One region of the Geobacillus sp. Manikaran-105 genome, then DNA from elsewhere that is predicted to be linked to it. Evidence: riboswitches for the same ligand, from Rfam matches in the RefSeq annotation. Region 1 holds a riboswitch; the other holds the start of a gene.
The links. Region 1 has a riboswitch for thiamine pyrophosphate ahead of thiC (phosphomethylpyrimidine synthase ThiC). Riboswitches for the same ligand answer to the same signal wherever they lie in the genome.
Positions count from the first base shown of each region.

Region 1 (4,764 bases):
AGATGAACTCGATGGATGGCTCATCATAGATGGCATCAAGGAGGGGCAAATAACTTTCCCCCGGCACACCAAACACATAACGGATTTGTTCCTGTTTGAAACATTCGACGATGGCTTGAGCCACCGTGATGTGACGCATCGTTCGCTTCATGGCGCCGATTCCTCCCAATTCACTTGCTTCCATCGTTCAACGGCTTGCTCTAGACGCTCGAGCGGCGCTGACAGCGATACGCGGACATATCCTTCCCCTGCGGGTCCAAACGCTGTTCCCGGTGTGACGATGACTCCCGCTTCTTCGAGCAGTTTGGCGGCAAATCGTTCGGATGAGTATCCGTCATAGACCGGGATCCACAAGAAAAAGGTCGCTTTCGGCCGCTGCACGTCGATGCCCAGTTCTCGGAGTTTCTCGACCATCCTATTCATGCGTTGTTCATAAATGCGGCTATTTTCTCGAATAAACGTCTGTCCGTTCATCAAAGCGGCCACCGCCGCCTTCTGGATCGGAATAAACTGGCACGTATCCGTGTTGCTCTTGATCACCGAAAGCGCCCGAATCATGTCCCGGTTTCCGACCACGTATCCGATGCGGCAGCCGGCCATGTTATAGCTTTTGGACAACGATCCAAATTCCACCGCCACTTCCTTTGCCCCGTCCACCTGCAAAATGCTCGGCGCTTGAAAACCGGCAAACGTCACGAACGAGTAGGCCGCATCATGAGCAATGAACATCCGGTGCCGACGGGCAAGTGAAACGGCTTCGGCCAATACATCCAAATCGACAGCGGCGGCCGTCGGATTGCTCGGATAATTGAGAAACATGATTTTCGCTTGGTCATAAACGGACGAGGGAAGCGCATCAAACCGAGGAATATAACCATGTTGCGCATCGAGCGGCAGCGATCGGCTCTGGCCGCGGGCAAAATGGACGGCCGTCCGGTAGACAGGATAGCCTGGATCAGGCACTAAGGCGAGCTCGCCGGGATTGAGAACGGCTTGCAGCAAATGGACGATTCCTTCTTTCGAGCCGATTAACGCCAACACCTCGGTCTCCGGATCGAGCTTGACGCCATATTCCCGTTCATAAAAACGCGCGACCGCTTCCTGATACTCCCTGCAGCCGCCATACGGCGAATACGTATAGTGTTCTGGCGCATCGAGCGCTTCTTTCAACGCTTCGATGATAAAGGAAGGGGGCGGCAAATCGGGGGCGCCGATCCCTAAATCAATGACATCGACCCCGAGCTTTAGCAGTTCTTCTTTTTTCTTCTGAAATCGGGAGAACAAATATGGCGGCATCGTCTGCACAATATCGGAAAATGTGTTCAATCCCATCCCTCCTCATGGCCCTTCGTTTCAGTTTATGCGCACGCCCATCCCCCTCATGCCCGTCTCACGTTCCAGAAGCAGCCTATAATATTAATGGCTTGCGCACATCAAGACATCATCAAAATCTTTTTTCTCGAATAGCAGGCTTTTTCACGAAGCTGCTAGAAGGCCGGTGATTTACTGGAACAACAGCTTACTGGAATCGCTTCTCAAGTAGAAAAAGCTTGTAGCATCGCCCCTATTTTCACACGTTCACCCATCGATCAAGGCAAACAGCGGTTTTTCACCAGCCTTCTGGAAAAACGCGATCCAACCATCTGAAACCCGGCCCTTTCGCCATAAAAAAAAGCGGCCGGCATCATCCACGGTTCGATGACGCAACTGGCCGCTGTCTATGGAAGCGAAGCGCCGGCGAAGGCGCCGCGATAGACTGCGCAGTTTTCCCCGCATGATCATTCTATGATTCAAAATTTGCACCTTATGCCATTATCATAATCCATCTGAAACGATTTGTAAATATATTTTTTGAAAATTATATATTTTAAAAACAATAAAGAACCACACCCATTTGCACAACAAACAAGAGGGGCGATGAACGTTCGCCCCCCTCCGCTGCTTCGATCAGCACTGAGCGCTTTCCAGCTCATGCTTTTTCCGTTGATCGAACTTCCATATCCTCTCCACCATGCCGAGCATCGCAGCCCGCTTCTTGTCATTGATACAGCGATGACCCTTGCCGAATAAATTGTTGCGCTTTTTCTTTCATCCCCTCCTCTTTGATTTTCCGTTGCAGTTCATGTGAAATGTTCATGGAACAAAATTTCGGCCCGCACATCGAACAAAAATGAGCCGTTTTCGCCGCCTCAGCCGGCAATGTTTCATCATGGTATTCGCGGGCCCGTTCCGGATCGAGGGATAAATTGAACTGATCGTTCCAACGAAACTCAAAGCGCGCTTTCGAGAGCGCATCGTCACGCTGCTGGGCGGCCGGATGCCCTTTCGCCAGATCAGCCGCATGGGCGGCGATTTTATAGGCCACGACCCCGGCGCGTACGTCCTCTTTATTCGGCAGCCCTAAATGCTCTTTCGGCGTTACGTAACAAAGCATCGCCGTTCCATAAGCGCCAATGATGGCGGCGCCAATCGCCGACGTGATGTGATCGTATCCCGGCGCGATGTCGGTGACAAGCGGCCCTAACGTATAAAACGGCGCTCCATGGCAAATGTCCTGTTCCCGCTCGACATTTTCGCGAATTTTATGCATCGGAATGTGGCCCGGCCCTTCGATCATCACCTGCACATCATGCTTCCAGGCGATTTTCGTCAGCTCGCCAAGCGTTTCCAGTTCGGCAAACTGCGCCTCATCGTTCGCATCGGCGATGGAGCCGGGGCGCAAGCCGTCGCCAAGGGAGATCGCGACATCGTATTGTTTCAAAATCTCGCAGATTTCTTCAAAATGCGTATACAAAAAGTTTTCTTCATGATGGGCCAAACACCATTGGGCGATGATCGAGCCGCCGCGCGAGACAATTCCGGTCGTCCGGTTGGCGGTGAGCGGAATGTAATGAAGCCGCACACCGGCGTGGATCGTCATGTAGTCGACTCCTTGTTCAGCCTGCTCGATGAGCGTCTCGCGGTACACGTCCCATGTCAGCTTCTCCGGCACCCCTCCTACCTTTTCGAGCGCCTGATAAATCGGCACCGTTCCCACGGGGACCGGCGAATTGCGGATGATGTACTCGCGCGTTTCATGAATGTGTTTGCCGGTCGATAAATCCATGACCGTATCGGCGCCCCAACGCACTGCCCAAAGCAATTTTTCCACTTCGTCTTCAATCGATGAAGAAACAGCCGAGTTGCCGATATTGGCATTAATTTTCACATGGAAACGACGTCCGATGATCATCGGTTCGCTCTCGGGGTGATTAATGTTCGCCGGAATGATCGCCCGTCCGGCCGCTACTTCCTGGCGAACGATTTCGGGGTCGATTCGTTCACGGATGGCGACGAACTCCATCTCTGGTGTGATGATTCCCCGTTTGGCATAATGCATTTGCGTTACGGTTTTTCCGGGCTTTGCCCTCAATGGACGGCGCACGAACGGCAGCGGGCGGACGCCGGCGGTCGCTGATGGCTTCACTTCTTCGACATCGCCGCGCTCAACAATCCAGTTGCGGCGAAGAGGCGGCAATCCTTTTTCGACGTCCGGCTCAAAATGAGGATCGGTGTATGGACCGGTTGTGTCATAGACGCGCACCGGCTCGTTTTCCACCGTTCCTTGCGGCGTTTTCGTCGGCGACAACACGATCTCTCTCATCGGCACGCGCACATCCTTGCGCGATCCTTCAATGTACACCTTGCGGCTAGCTGGAAATGACATGAACGAGCGGATGTTTTCCATGCGGCTTTCCTCCTTTGAAATGGTGGTTGAGACCTGCAGCCGCACCAGCAAAAGAGAGGCAAAAACGGGGGATATTTACGCAAAAACGGGTTCCGCAAAACGAACGGAACCCGATCAAGGCAAAAAGGCCAAATGAACAGCCTGTGCGTCCATCTGTTCCCGCTGCCTGCTTCCCTACGCTGGCATGACCCAGATCAGGTTCAAAGGGTCAAAGAACTTCATCGCGTTCTTTTCTCAGCCCGGCTCTCGGACTCCCCTAGCAGATGAGCGTATCACAATGATGACTGACTTTTTTTATTTTATCAGGCAATTGGCAAAGATGCAAACCATTTTATTCCAAACGTTGACTCCCACACGTCGTTTGAAAGCCCCTCTTTCTCGAAGAAAGCGTCCTTTTCCTTACTCACACAGAAAATTTCTTCAGCATTGCCCGCATCTCGTCCGCCATCTGACCGAGCGATGTCGACGAAGAGGCGATTTCCTCGACGGAAGCCATTTGTTCCTGCGTCGCTGCCGATACGTTGGCCGCACCGGACGCTGACTGTTCGACAATATTGGTCATCTGTTGGAGTGCGTCGTTCACTTGGCGGGCATGCTCCTTCATTTGCTCGATGGCGGATGAGACTTGTCCAATTTGTTGACTCACTTGGCTGACCTCCTCACGAATATGGGCGAATGATTGGCCGCATGCCGCCGCCACGTTCAATCCTTTCGCCACTTCGGCGATCACCTGTTCGGCAGACGCAACTGCCCGCTTCGTTTCTTCTTGAATGTAACCGATCAGCTCGGAAATTTGTTGCGCGGAGCGCGCGGATTGTTCTGCGAGCTTGCGCACTTCATCCGCGACAACCGCAAACCCTTTCCCTTGCTCGCCGGCGCGCGCCGCTTCGATCGCGGCATTGAGCGCCAACAAATTCGTCTGCGACGCAATGCCGGTGATCGCTTCCGTAATTTGTCCAATCTCATTCGAGCGCTCCCCGAGCCTTTGAACGACCTGGCCAAGCGCTTGAACGTGGTCGTAAATGAACTGCATTTGC
Region 1 is NZ_PIJG01000032.1:8,660-13,423, reverse strand. It holds gene CV945_RS10490 (thiamine pyrophosphate-binding protein) at 1-151, opposite strand, end outside; gene CV945_RS10485 (aminotransferase class I/II-fold pyridoxal phosphate-dependent enzyme) at 148-1,326, opposite strand; gene thiC (phosphomethylpyrimidine synthase ThiC) at 2,039-3,727, opposite strand; gene CV945_RS17075 (hypothetical protein) at 3,705-3,863, shown strand; TPP riboswitch at 3,882-3,995, opposite strand; gene CV945_RS10470 (methyl-accepting chemotaxis protein) at 4,131-4,764, opposite strand, start outside.

Region 2 (4,764 bases), on a different contig from region 1:
ACAAAGATCAGGAAAAACGGCAAAAACAGCCAAACAAGCAGCTTTGCTGGATACCCGGTGCCGAAGCAAAACAAAACGAACAGGGCGAGCGACAAATTGATGAGCACGTTCGGGTTATGAATGAACAACACCGCAAAAAAGAGCATGACGAGCACAATGAGCTTCAAACTCGGGTTCGCTTCATAAAGCCATGTCTCACGGCGCTGAATGTCCCAGTTCATCGCCATGTTCCTCCTTCAGCCAATACAGGCTCCACAGCAGCGAGGCGCTCATCGCGAACAAGCGCTCCGTCTTCCACCACCCATCGTCTCGTCGCAAAACGACGGACAATTTGTTCGTCGTGGGTGACCATGATGATCGCCGCCCCTTGCCTGCGGTATGACTCCAACATCGCCAACAACGCAAACGTGTTTTTCGCATCCTGTCCAAATGTCGGCTCATCAAGCAAAAAGAGGCGTTGGCCGGCGACGATCGAAGCAGCCACGCTCAACCGCCGTTTTTGCCCGACTGACAGCTGGTACGGATGCACTTCTTCCTTTCCGTCAAGGCCAAACGCGCTGAGCAGGCGGGTGACCGTCTCATTGATTTCCTCTTCAGGCCGCCCCTCAAGCCGCAGCGAATACGCCAGTTCATCGCGCACAGTATGGGTGACAAATTGAAATTCGGGATTTTGAAACACGAACGCGATATGGCGGTAAAGCGGCTGCCGGAGCTCGATATCCTCCCCGAACAATGTATATTCGCCTTCGGTGCGAATCAGTTGCATCAACCCATGCAAAAGCGTGCTTTTGCCCGCGCCGTTTCGGCCGGTGACGGCGATCCATTCTCCCGCCCGCACAACCGCCTCCGGTACGCTGATTTTCACCTCCCGGCCGCGAAAGCCGCGGAAACGGTGAAGGCGGATCAGCTCCTCGCCTTCCTGCCTTTCCTCCCGGCGCACGATCGGTCCGCATTCCTCCCAAACGTCCGGGTGCCAAATGCCTTCCGCCGTCATGACGTCCTTATATCGGGAAAATACTTCCCTCGCTCCTCCATCGGCGATGATGCACCCGTCGCTGCCAAGCAACACAATCCGGTCGACGAAGTCAAGAACATGGCTGATTTTATGCTCGACGATGACGACCGTTTTGTCCCGGCTCACATCCCGCACCGCCTGCCATACGGCTTTCGTCCCTTCCTCATCGAGCAAAGCCGTCGGCTCATCCAAAAACAAAACATCCGGCTCAAGCGCAAGAACAGAAGCGAGCGCCAACCGCTGCTTCATCCCACCGGAAAGCGTATGAATGTCGGTGTGCGGTTCGATCGCCAACCCGACTTGGTCCAACAGCAAGCGGATGCGGGCGGGCATCTCGCGGCGCGGCACACTTCGATTTTCGAGGGCAAACGCGATTTCCTCATCGGCATACGGCATGCAAAACTGCGTATCCGGATCTTGAAACACATATCCCCATCGTTCCGGCCGCTCAAGGCGCCCGGCTTTCATCGGCACGTCGATCGAGTGGGGAATGATGCCGGCCATCACTTGCAAAAGCGTCGACTTGCCGCATCCAGACGGGCCGAGGAGAAGCACTTTCTCCCCGGCAGCAACGGACAGCGACAAATCGCGGAACAATAAGTCGCTATGCCCGGGAAACTTCAGGCGCAGCTGTTCGATGACAATGGCTTGCTTCATCGGTCATTCCCCTTACCGGTTCAGCGCATCATAGTCCTCTTTGGAAGCCGGCCGCCACATTTGCGTCACCCCGGTTTTCTCAAGCGCCTTGGCCAGCGAAACGGCGAACACGCCGGAGATAAGAACGGCGCCGACAAAACGCGCCAGCAAAAAGAGCGCCATGTTCCACGGGGCGAGCGCCTCGATATATCCTTTGTAAAAGTCCATGATCAGCGAACCGACCGTCGCGCCGACGGCGCTGAGCGACACGACAAACACGTCAAACCGCCGATAGCGGAACGCCGCAAAGACAAGCTCGGCAAACAGCCCTTGTACAACCCCATAAATCAACACCTCAAGCCCCCACTGCGACCCCATCACCAACTCGCCCGATGAAGCCGCGATCTCGGCAAGCAGCGCCACCCCCGGTTTGCGGATCAGCAAATACGCAAGCGACGACGCGATAAACCACATGCCATAAATCAGTTGATCGGCATGAAACCCGAATACTTTCACCACTTCATACAACGGCCCCCACACTTTGTAAATGACGCCGAACACAACGGCAATCACAATCGTCGTTAAAATATCGGCCAGTTTCAACCCTTTCGATGTTGTTCCCATGAAAACTCTTCCTTTCGTGTTGTCGCCGTTTCACCGGCTCTTCACGAGCTCGGCCGATGGCCACCGCTCCAGTCGGTACGCCATCTCCCAAAACTGATACTCATAGTCGCTGCTGATCAAAAAATGCTGTTCCATCCGGCGCCGATCCTCCTCAGTCACGGCAACGGCAATGGCGTCAAGCCGGTCGATCTGCTCCTCAACAAGCGAGCGAAACCAATCGGAGCTGTATGTACTGATCCACTTTTCATAAATCGGATCGTTCGGCCGGCACGTTTTCAGCCGCTCACCGATTTCGTAATACAGCCAATAGCACGGCAAAATCGCGGCAATGACATCGCCCAAATGCCCTTCATACGCCGCCCGGTACATATGCGATGTATACGCGTAAGCCGTCGGCGCCGGCATGAACGCAGCCCGTTCCTCTTCGGTGATGCCAAGCAGTCCGGCAAACGTTTCATGAAGCGACAATTCCGCTTCGCATGTGCTTTGGGCATGGTGCGCCAACCGGGCCGTCGTCGCCAAATCCGGCGATTTCGCCGCCCCGATCGCCTGCACACGGGCAAAATGGCGCAAATAATAGGCATCTTGCATCACGTAATAGCGAAACTTCTCGCGCGCAAGCGTCCCTTGGCCAAGCTCCTGAACAAACGGATGGCGGAAACTCGCCTGCCAGATCGGATCGGCCGCTTGGCGCACGCGCCTTGCAAACGACATTCGTATTCCCCCTTTTTCCAAAATAAAAGCGCCGCCTTCTTTACCGATTCGCGTAAAGAAAGCGGCGCGAGCATACAGATTTTCCAATGCGGCCAAAGCCGGCCTGCAGCTCCTCCACTTCCCTACGCTGGCATTACCCAGATCAGGTGCTAAGGGTCTCAAAGTCACACTTTGATCTCAGCCTGTTTACAGGCCCCCCTAGTGGATGTCTGATCGTGATGAAATTTTCTTTACATTTATCATATCACGGCCGCATCGGTTGTCAACCTTTTTTTCCGGCTGTCATTGCGCCGCGCTCCGCAATTCGCTATGATAAAAGCGCAACGATTGATTACCGGATGGGAGTTGGAACTGATGGCGAAAGTGATCTTGAAGCGGCAGCGAAAAAAACGGCTCGAACAAGGCCATCCGTGGATTTTTCAGAGCGAAGTCGACCGTATCGAGGGTGACATCACACCGGGAGATTTTGTCGATGTCTATAACCATCAAGGGTACTGGTTGGCGAAAGGCTACATCAATCCAGCCTCGCAAATCATCGTCCGGGTGTTGACGCAAAACCCGGATGACGAGCTCGATGAGCGCTTTTTCATCGACCGCATCCGCCGCGCCTGGGCGTATCGCGAACGGATGCTCCCGGGCGTCCGTTCATGCCGCGCCGTCTACGGCGAGGCCGATTTTCTGCCGGGGCTCATCGTCGATAAATATGAGGACGTGCTTGTGGTGCAAATTTTGGCGCTCGGGATGGAAGTGCACAAAGAGTGGATTTTGCGCGGCTTGCTTGACGTGTTCGCTCCAAGGGCCATTTATTTGCGCAACGATGTGTCCGTGCGGGAGCTTGAGGGTCTCAAACAGGAAAAAGGGTTTTGGTACGGGGAAGCGGAGACGGAGATGGAAATCGAGGAGAACGGCGTGAAATACATTGTCGACATTGAAAACGGGCAAAAAACCGGCTTTTTCTTCGACCAGCGGCAAAACCGCGCCGCCCTCCGCCCGCTCATCGGCCCGGAGACGACGGTGCTTGATTGTTTCACCCATACCGGCTCATTTATGCTGAACGCCTGCCTGTACGGAGCGAAGCATGCCACCGCCGTCGACATTTCCGAGCATGCAATTGAGACGGCAAAACGAAATGCGGCCTTAAACGGATTCACAAATGTAGAATTTGTCGTCGCCAACGCATTCGATTACTTGCGCGAAGCGGTGCGAGCCGGCAAACAGTGGGATGTCGTCATCATCGACCCGCCGGCGTTCGCCAAATCGGCCCACGCGGTGCCAAAAGCGCTGCGCGGCTATAAAGACATCAATTTGAACGGGTTAAAACTCGTCAAAGACGGCGGCTTTTTCGTCACGTCGAGCTGTTCGTACCATGTTCGCCCGCACATGTTCCAAGAGATGATCGCCGATGCGGCGTTTGACGCCAAAAAAGTGCTCCGCCAAGTGTACTGGAACGGCGCCGGCTATGACCACCCGAAACTGCTTGCCGCCGATGAAGGCGACTATTTAAAATTTGCCATCTACGAAGTGCACTCGCGGCGCTAAAGAAAAACGCTTAAGGACAAACCTTAAGCGTTTCTTTCTTGCCGCGGATGAAGAGGTTGTTCTTTGCGCAGCACGCTCAAGTAAACGAGCATGGAAACAAGCACCGAACCGGCGGCGGCTACATAAATGCTCGGATAGCCGAACCAGTGGCTGATTTGGCCAAACACCATCGCCCCGATGCCAACGCCTAAATCAAAAAAGGAGAAAAACGTTGCATTCGCCATTCCTTTCCGATG
Region 2 is NZ_PIJG01000016.1:29,412-34,175, reverse strand. It holds gene CV945_RS06770 (energy-coupling factor transporter transmembrane component T family protein) at 1-221, opposite strand, end outside; gene CV945_RS06765 (ABC transporter ATP-binding protein) at 218-1,672, opposite strand; gene CV945_RS06760 (ECF transporter S component) at 1,685-2,275, opposite strand; gene tenA (thiaminase II) at 2,306-2,989, opposite strand; TPP riboswitch at 3,092-3,199, opposite strand; gene CV945_RS06750 (class I SAM-dependent rRNA methyltransferase) at 3,344-4,528, shown strand; gene CV945_RS06745 (MFS transporter) at 4,552-4,764, opposite strand, start outside.
Region 2: linked by a shared signal. The riboswitch ahead of tenA (thiaminase II) and the one ahead of thiC (phosphomethylpyrimidine synthase ThiC) in region 1 are both predicted to bind thiamine pyrophosphate.